DNA from 4 places in the Aliiglaciecola sp. genome. Region 2 is predicted to be linked to each of the others. Evidence: predicted binding sites of a transcription regulator. Region 2 holds the regulator's gene; each other region holds the start of a gene.

Region 1 (2,210 bases), on a different contig from region 2:
AACTTGCCAATCATTAAAGCTCTTGGCACTTAAGTTATTAAATTGACTGTCTATGATTTTTTCATTTTGTTTAGTGTAGAGCCAAACTTTTCCAAGGGTATCGACAACTAAACTTGGGTCTGCACCCATAGCAAGTGCTTCTTCTAGTATTTCTTCGGACTCGTACATATAGCCACTAATTAATAATACCTTACCCATTAATATTTTAGCGGGGAGGCTATCTTCGTCTTCTTTTAAGCTATTTTTTAGATGAATATAAGCAGTATCAAAATCTTTTTCTTCAAATGATGCAAGTGCCTTTTCGTAAAATTCACTACTACTCTGTGCGATAACCTGACTACTGATTAATAGGAAGGCTGCTACGGTTATTTTTCTGGCCAGTTTCACCACGTAATATCTCTCTATCATTATGTACGTATGGATTGCTATGTTGTTTGACAAGATACCGTAAAGCTTTCGCACTTTACACCGTTAGTGGATAAAATTATGCACCTAGGCAAGGGGGATCTTTTAATAATTAGGCATAAAAAAAGACGGCGAACCGTCTCTTTTAACTAAAACATCGAATTAAGCAGATAATTTACGTCTAAATATCGCTGCAGCACCAATAAGCAATAACGCATATGTTGCTGGCTCAGGAACTTGGGTCTGAGCTTCGCTCTTAGTTGTTGTAATACCTTTTAGTTTAACTGCGTCATATTTACTGTCTCCAGCATTACCAGAAAACACAGAATTATACACACCAACTAACCAGTATTTAGATTCAAATCCTGGTGAGATATTGGCAACGTTAGTACCAATATTGAATTTGTCAGTCTGGTATGTCCAACCATCATCAAACAAGTCACTCCACTTAGTGTCTGTTGAAAACGGTGTATCATCTAAAGAGCCGGTACCTGTATAACCAACAATACTGATATCTGAATCACTACTATACCATCCAGCTTGAACACTGGTTAATTCAACCGCTGTATCAAACTCAAACAGCACCATGTCATAATCAATCCAACTATTTGCGCTGCCTTTGTTGTCTAAAGCGTGATGTGGAGAGGAGTAATCTTCATCATCATTCACTGCCCCTAAACCTGATGAGTAACGCGTTAATACTGCGCTCTCAATGTACGGGTCTTTGTCATAAGACACATTGCTAGAATCACATTCTGGACCAGAGTCACAGCTGTAGTTACCGCTTGATGACCAAGCCGTTACTGTCATACCAACTGTACCAGAAGTAAAGCTAAGTGAATTAGAATCCCAACTACCACCAGAACCTAAGTTCCAAGATTGGGTTTCATAGGTTGTAGTGCCGGCTGAAGCGTATCCTGCTACCGCCAGTGCGAAAAAACCTGCTAAAACTTTATTAACCATAACTAATATTCCTACATCTTCCAAACTAAAGGCTGAGACCTTCACTGAGTAAGGCTAAGCAAAAAACAAACCAACTATTGTAAGTGTAGTGTAAACAATAGTTTAAGTGCTTTTTCGGTAATATTTTTCCAGGTTAATTTGTCTCCCTGTAAAAATAATGGACAGTAAAAATTTTACCTGTTTCCAGATGGCGACATGGTAAAACCTTATCGTTCTAATCTTTCTTGAAACAAGTATACCGTGAGGTTAAGGGGAGTTATGTATGACTTTCGTAGCATAAGTATTTTGAGATATAAGCGTTTACTAAAAAGAAACGCTCAAATAGGCAACATTTTTCAAAAAGAAAAAGTGTATTTGTTCAAAGAAGCGTTAAAATTAGTCCGTGCTAGGGTGTGTATGATTTTGAGCTAATTCAGGATTATGCTATCTTGTGCGCTCATTTTGAAGGGGGAATAATGTCGGATTCTAAACGTAAAGGTATTTATTTGTTACCGAACTTGCTGACAACGGCTGGTCTGTTTTCTGGTTTTTATGCTGTAGTCGCGTCAATGAACGGTCGATTTGAAGCCGCTGCGGTCGCGATTTTTGTGGCAATGATATTTGATGGCCTTGATGGTCGAGTTGCGCGAATGACAAATACCCAAAGCGAATTTGGTGCTGAATACGATTCTATGGCCGACATGGTGTCTTTCGGAATGGCACCGGCTCTTGTTGCTTATAATTGGGGATTAACTGATTTAGGCAAGATAGGGTGGTTGGCTGCATTTATATACGTAGCTGGGGCTGCACTTAGATTGGCACGGTTTAATACCCAGTTAGGGGTGGCTGACAAACGTTTCTTC
Region 2 (2,210 bases):
TAATATATGTTAATGACGTTTAATCTTTTCCTTGTGCTTGATCACCTGTCGATCAAGCTTATCTATTAATCCGTCAATGGCTGCGTACATATCGTTATGTTCTGAGGTTGCAAAAACTTCGCCTCCGCTAAGATGAACTGTCGCTTCAGCTTTTTGATTAAGCTTTTCGACATTGAGAATGACATGGACATTGTTGATGTGATCAAAATGCCTTTCTAACTTTGTAAATTTAGTGTCTACATAATCTCGCAATGAATCTGTAATTTCTACATGATGGCCAGTAAGGTTAATTTGCATATTAGCGTATTCCTTCTGTTAACGAGCCTACAGCAGGCTCTTGCGTTGGTTAGACGGTGGGATCGATAAAGACTCCCGGTATTTTGCTATTGTTCTACGGGCAACCTGTATACCTTGGTCAGCCAATAGATCAGCAATCTTACTATCGCTAAGTGGCTTAGTTGGAAGCTCTGCAGCGACAAGTTTTTTAATTAGTGCGCGAATTGCCGTTGAAGAACACTCTCCGCCAGAGTCTGTGGCAACATGGCTGGAGAAAAAGTACTTCAGTTCGTAAATTCCTCTTGGTGTATGCATATATTTTTGTGTAGTAACACGGGAAATAGTTGATTCATGCATATCCACCATTTCTGCGACATCATTTAACACCATTGGTTTCATCATTTCCGGACCATGCTCGAAAAATCCGACTTGTTGCTGAACAATACAATTGGCTACTTTGAGCAATGTATCGTTTCGGCTTTCAAGGCTTTTAATAAACCACTTGGCTTCTTGCATATGTGAACGAATGAACTGACTGTCGCTGGTATTTTTAGCATTGCGGCTCATAGCTGCATATTGCTGATTAACATTTAGCTTAGGCAAACTGTCGGGATTTAACTCTACTTGCCAGCGGCCATTCTTTTTCATTACAGAAACATCAGGAATCACGTATTCGGATTCACCAATTATTAGGGCGCTGCCTGGGCGAGGGTTTAATGTTTGCAACAAACGCATTGCTTCGCGTAATTCGTCTTCTTTTAAACGAGTTTTGCGCATTAACGTGCGGTAATCTTTGCTACCTAAAAGGTCTGCATATTCACTAATTAATAATTTAGCTTCATTTAACCAAGGTGTATCTGGGGCAAATTGATTCATTTGTACCATCAAACACTCTTGAGGATTTCGAGAGCCAGAACCGATAGGATCGAACATTTGAATGCGTTTTAGAACACACTCAACTTCATCCAGTTCAACCTCTTCGTGATCGAGACTCGCGAGCACTTCTTCAGTACTAATGGTTAAATATCCAGATTCATCGATTGAGTCGATGATGGCAATGGCAATAGCGGTATCTACTTCGGAAAAGGGGGTTAAGCGCATTTGCCATAACAAATGATCTTGTATATTTTCGCTGGTTTCACCTTGGAAAATTTGATCATCATCACCACCGCTGCCACCACTAATTGATGCGGGTGCTGAAGATGCACTGATATATTCATCCCAAGTGCTATCTATGGGTAATTCGTCCGGAATATCTGCTTTTTCTAATGCCTCGTTTGTATCCATTGAGTCAGAACTGGCGGATACGGTTTCTTCCGTGAATTTATCATTACTATCTGCTAATGCGGAATCTCCTGTGGGGATGTCCGAACCATCCTCTACTTCTAAAAGCGGGTTGGATTCTAAAGCTTCTTGTATTTCCTGTTGTAAATCCAGCGTTGACAACTGCAATAGACGGATAGCCTGTTGCAATTGAGGCGTCATTGTTAGTTGCTGGCTGAATTTTAATTGTAACGAGGGTTTCATTTAGTTTTTATATTCTTACTTGTTTAGCCACAAAGCTTTGGTTAAAAACAACATACCTGTACTATAGCTTGAATTGCTCGCCAAGGTATACATCTCTGACTTGTTGATTATTTAAAACTTCTTCTGCAGTTCCAGAAGCTATCAATTCACCATGACTCACAATATACGCTTTTTCACACACGTCTAGGGTTTCACGTACATTATGGTCAGTTATTAATACTCCAATACCTCTATCGCGCAGGTGTTGAATTATTTTTTTTATATCATTTACAGAAATTGGATCGACACCTGCAAAAGGTTCATCTAATAAAATAAATTCGGGTGCGGCGGCCAAGGCCCGTGCTATTTCGACTCTTCTGCGTTCTCCGCCAGATAAACTCATTCCTAGGCTATTACGGATATGATTT
Region 3 (2,210 bases), on a different contig from region 2:
AAGTGACGATGATGTTAACGAGCAAGCGTCAGAAACTGAGCGCAATGTTGAGCTACAAATGCCACCAAAAGGGTTATTGGTTCAACAAACTTACAGTGTGTTAGCTCACTATACATTGCTTAAAGAAAAGCTTAAATATGCAAACCGTTTTCACTTGTATGCCGGTAACGATTCAGGCATCAAATTGGTCCTAGGAGCAGTTTTCTGCGATTGGATAGCTCATCATATGCTTTATATGCCTTTCAAATCTCTGCTGACTAATCAGGAAGCGCTCAGTACCTTGATGATATATTATTAGAGCGTTTCAAAGAAATTCGAAATGAATTAAAAAAAGACAATCCAGATCTAACCAAAGAAGAAATCAAAGCCGCACTTTGGCAAGCGCAGCTATCAAACAGAAAGAGAGTGGGTAATGCTAAATCAGAATGGATAATCAACCCCAACAGAGAATCCCGGTTAGCAATGATGCTGCCGCTTGGTGATGTTAAAAATATGACTCCCCAATTAGTAGAAAAATCTTTAATGAATACATCACTGCATGGTGTTGATAATTGGTTTCAAATCTTACGTAGGCACATCAACTTTTTAGAGCGTCCAGTCACCAGCGCCACTAACTCTAAGCGTTGGAATGCCAATGCAGGCTATAACCCAGAATGGATGGTAAAACTCATAGAAATAAAACGAGTATATTTCAATTATTGCATGACCAATGAGCGCACTATTAACAAAAATTATAAAAGTAACAACAAACCAAAACCTACCACACCCGCAATGCGACTTGGTTTAACCTAGAAGATCTATACAGCCCAAGAGTTGCTGTCGTTTAGCTTTGATAAAGTGCGAATTGATGAAGTCTATCGCAACAAACCTGAACACGTTCCAAGCTTTATGAATAACCGATTTTAGTGTCAAATTAATTTACAAAAGCACTAGTTTCAAATCACACAACACCACTAACCTTTTGTTTTTTTGTAATTTACCTAATTGGCGCACTATTTGCGTAGTATCCAATATGTATTTAATTTTGGCTTTATTAAATAACTTACAACTTCGATTGGCATAGAATTAAAAGGAAAACTCAAATGAAAAATAAATTTTTAAAAGCATTAGTGGCTAGCTTTATTCTGGCTATTAGTGGTTTAGCTAATGCAGGTTTGATTACTTACGCAACTTCGGGCAGTGGTGGTGCTATTAGTGACTTATATACTGTAGACATTGTCACTGGGGATACCACATTAATCGGAAATACAGGCTTAGCCTTAAATTCTATTGCGTTTTATAACGGAGTACTATACGGAACTGAACGCCTAGGTGGTTCTTTGGTTTCAATTAATACTGACACTGGTGAATCTAGTGTAATTGGCGCGCTAGGAACTAATGTAACAAGCTTTGCTATTAGTAATTCTGGTGAAGCCTTCGGTTGGAGTGAGAGTTCTGATGACGCAGTTTCAATTAACCTTCTAACAGGAGCAACCTCTGTTTTGGGAGATGCTGGAGTATTTAGCGCGACCCACGGCTTAGCATTTGCAGATGATATGCTGGTTTTTTTCAATGCAGACGGTAACTTTTATGATGTAAATGAGTTATCAGGAAGCTTATCTTTAATCAGCAGTACAGGCCTTGATCGCTTCAGTCGTGGAGCCATAGATGGTGATATTTCTTCAGAGGATGGATTATATTACGGTTTGACTTGGCAGGAGCTTGAATTTGGAATTAATAAGCTAAATTATACAGATGGATCTTTTGAGGGATTTATAGCTACCGATGTTCAGTTGCATACTTTAACCTTTGCTGGGACAACAGAAGTTCCTGAGCCATCTACATTAGCGGTATTTGCTTTAGGTTTAATAGGATTAGCTTCTCGTAAGTTTAAGAAGCAAGCTTAATCTACAAGTTTAGCTTTTAAGAAAACACTGATCATAATGGTCAGTGTTTTTTGTTTCTTGATATACAAAAACAGAGAGTTTCTCATCAATCCCCTTTTCTATCTAGCCAAATCACACCTTTAACTAACTGAAAAATTTAACTAATCGTACATTTATAAGCTGTTCGGCAATATTCTTACCTTTCATACCCTTTGAAAAATATAGAAAAAGATTTATGACAATAAAAAGCCGCTTCGTTATTTCAACAAAACGGCTCCAAGTTAACTCAATAGCCCGGACTTAGGTCGCTCTTTTTTATTGATAAAATTTACTTAACGTTTATCT
Region 4 (2,210 bases), on a different contig from region 2:
ATTGCTGAGGTCACGTAAAGGGCTTTTTGATTACCTAATTGACGTCTCATTTCCTGACCCATTTCTTGAGAGTCATTCTCGCGCGTCACAATAATTGCCGTTGCTACTGAGAGTAATAACGAAGGAATTTGTGCTACTAGGCCATCACCTATAGTTAGAATTGTATATATTTCAATGGCTTCACTAAATGCTAAGTCATGTTGAATAATACCAATAAACAGCCCACCAACGATATTGATAAGCATAATGAACAAACCCGCTACGGCATCACCTTTAACAAACTTTGATGCACCATCCATTGAGCCATAAAAATCGGCTTCACTGGTAATTTCTAAACGTCTTTTTCTGGCTTCGTCTTGATCAATATAACCCGCGTTTAAATCGGCATCTATTGCCATTTGTTTGCCAGGCATTGCATCCAAAGTAAAACGCGCACTAACTTCAGAAATACGCCCGGCACCAGCGGTTACCACTTTGAAGTTGATGATCAGTAAGATAGCAAATACCACTATACCCACAGCATAATTGCCACCGATCACTACTTCACCAAAAGCTTGAATAACCTTACCGGCGGAATCACCACCTTCATGACCTTCTAACAACACAATTCGAGTGGAAGCCACATTTAGGGCTAAACGCAATACCGTCGCCACTAACAAAACTAGAGGGAAAATACCAAAATCGACGGGTTTATTGGTAAACACCGCCACCAAAATCACCATAAGTGATAATGCGATATTGAAACTAAAGAGTATATCCAGCAGAAATGCAGGCATGGGCAGAATAACCATACCCATAATGGCTAGCACTACGATAGGGGCGCCAATCCCATTCATAAAGCTTTTAACCTGATTTTTATCTACTCGATTGAGGTAACCTGCAAGTTCCATAAACAATTTTTTGACGGTTGTGAATATGATCTTGGGTTTTGCAACAAACGCGCCAAAAAATATCGTCTGTTAATTGACGTTTTGCCAAGATAAATAAAAACGGGGTAATTGAAGTTAGTTGGGTGAAGTAAGATGACTAAAATAAACCAAAAACAGCCGTGTTCTAGGTAAATGAGACTTTAGATTGGCTGAATATCAAAATAAAACGAAAGAACAGACATAAAAAAACCCGGCAGAAGCCAGGTTTTTTTAAAACATCAGTGTGACTTATTTAGCTGCAACTTTTCTGCGAACCAATAAACCAAGACCTGCTAGCATAAGAACCAATACTGAAGGCTCTGGAACGTAAGTTACAGCGCCTAAAGATGTTTCTGCTAGTGCCAATGGGAATACAAAGTCAATATTACCACTACCGTCGTAGAAATACTGGTCAAGAACTAATGCTCCACCAAATGCACCAAGCTCTAAAGTTAAAACGTAGTCAGGTGTATCACCGAATAAACCAAATGTTTCAATGAAGACGTCTAAACCAGCTAATGTATCAAATGGATTGATAGCTGCTACGACTGGCAAACCAAATTTTGCAGCATCACCATCAGCCAAGGTCAAATTCAAACTACCTATCGATAAATCTAGTTCAACGGTACTTAAAAACCCTGAAGGGTCAGCGTCTTCAGTATTAAAAGTAACAGAACCAATTAGTCCTGAATCTGATCCAACACCATATGGGTTTGGATCTGCATAAAGAAAGTCTGCATAGATATCTTGTTGAATAATTGCACCAGCGTTAGCTGAAAGAGACATTCCTAATGTAGTGGCGATAAGACCTGTTGCGAGCAAAACTTTTTTCAAATACTTCATACTAGTGAACCTTAATTATTGTTTTAAACGATTTCGTTCATTATTTATTGTTATTGTTTTATTGTTTTTCGGTCACAATCTAAGCAGTGCGACCTCTGCCACTAAGTAAAGCAATTACTGAACCACTTTATTTTTATTATATTAATCAGTAATTTATTATTACCTAGTAGAATTAGTCACTGAAGATCGTTAAAATTTTTGACACTTAACTGCTTTATCACTGTTCACTTTCTGATTATTTTTTGGACACATCGTCTTGTTTTGAGGATTTTTCCTGGGTCGATTCAGACTCATTATCCCCTGTTAAGGGAAAATCACAATCAGACTCTTCATGGTCGCCTACCACGTCCTCTAGTCGCACTTTATCAACACTTCGGAACGTATTGATTGGTCCCGCTAACGCATATAAAGCGAAGACTAAAAACAAAACTAAAGAAGGTGCGGTTGCAACGATAATAA

The links. The regulator sigma-54, encoded in region 2, starts transcription at its own class of promoters, with help from an activator protein. The targets are predictions, from matches to a motif close to GTTGGCACGNNNNTNGNNT.
Region 1: xdp1 (exosortase-dependent surface protein XDP1) is a predicted target of sigma-54. The motif match lies at 1,425-1,443, and genes of this name have one in related genera.
Region 3: ABJV04_RS04335 (PEP-CTERM sorting domain-containing protein) is a predicted target of sigma-54. The motif match lies at 984-1,002, and genes of this name have one in related genera.
Region 4: flhA (flagellar biosynthesis protein FlhA) is a predicted target of sigma-54. The motif match lies at 929-947, and genes of this name have one in related genera.

Annotation. Positions count from the first base shown of each region.
Region 1 covers NZ_JBDWYG010000041.1:69,655-71,864, forward strand. The annotation lists gene prsT (XrtA/PEP-CTERM system TPR-repeat protein PrsT) at 1-390, opposite strand, end outside; gene xdp1 (exosortase-dependent surface protein XDP1) at 568-1,368, opposite strand; gene pssA (CDP-diacylglycerol--serine O-phosphatidyltransferase) at 1,824-2,210, shown strand, end outside.
Region 2 covers NZ_JBDWYG010000037.1:53,683-55,892, reverse strand. The annotation lists gene hpf (ribosome hibernation promoting factor) at 10-297, opposite strand; gene ABJV04_RS08855 (RNA polymerase factor sigma-54) at 325-1,803, opposite strand; gene lptB (LPS export ABC transporter ATP-binding protein) at 1,865-2,210, opposite strand, start outside.
Region 3 covers NZ_JBDWYG010000019.1:69,898-72,107, forward strand. The annotation lists gene ABJV04_RS04325 (hypothetical protein) at 1-298, shown strand, start outside; gene ABJV04_RS04330 (hypothetical protein) at 406-792, shown strand; gene ABJV04_RS04335 (PEP-CTERM sorting domain-containing protein) at 1,083-1,886, shown strand; gene sohB (protease SohB) at 2,209-2,210, opposite strand, start outside.
Region 4 covers NZ_JBDWYG010000041.1:72,085-74,294, reverse strand. The annotation lists gene flhA (flagellar biosynthesis protein FlhA) at 1-890, opposite strand, end outside; gene ABJV04_RS13555 (PEP-CTERM sorting domain-containing protein) at 1,158-1,751, opposite strand; gene pssA (CDP-diacylglycerol--serine O-phosphatidyltransferase) at 1,987-2,210, opposite strand, start outside.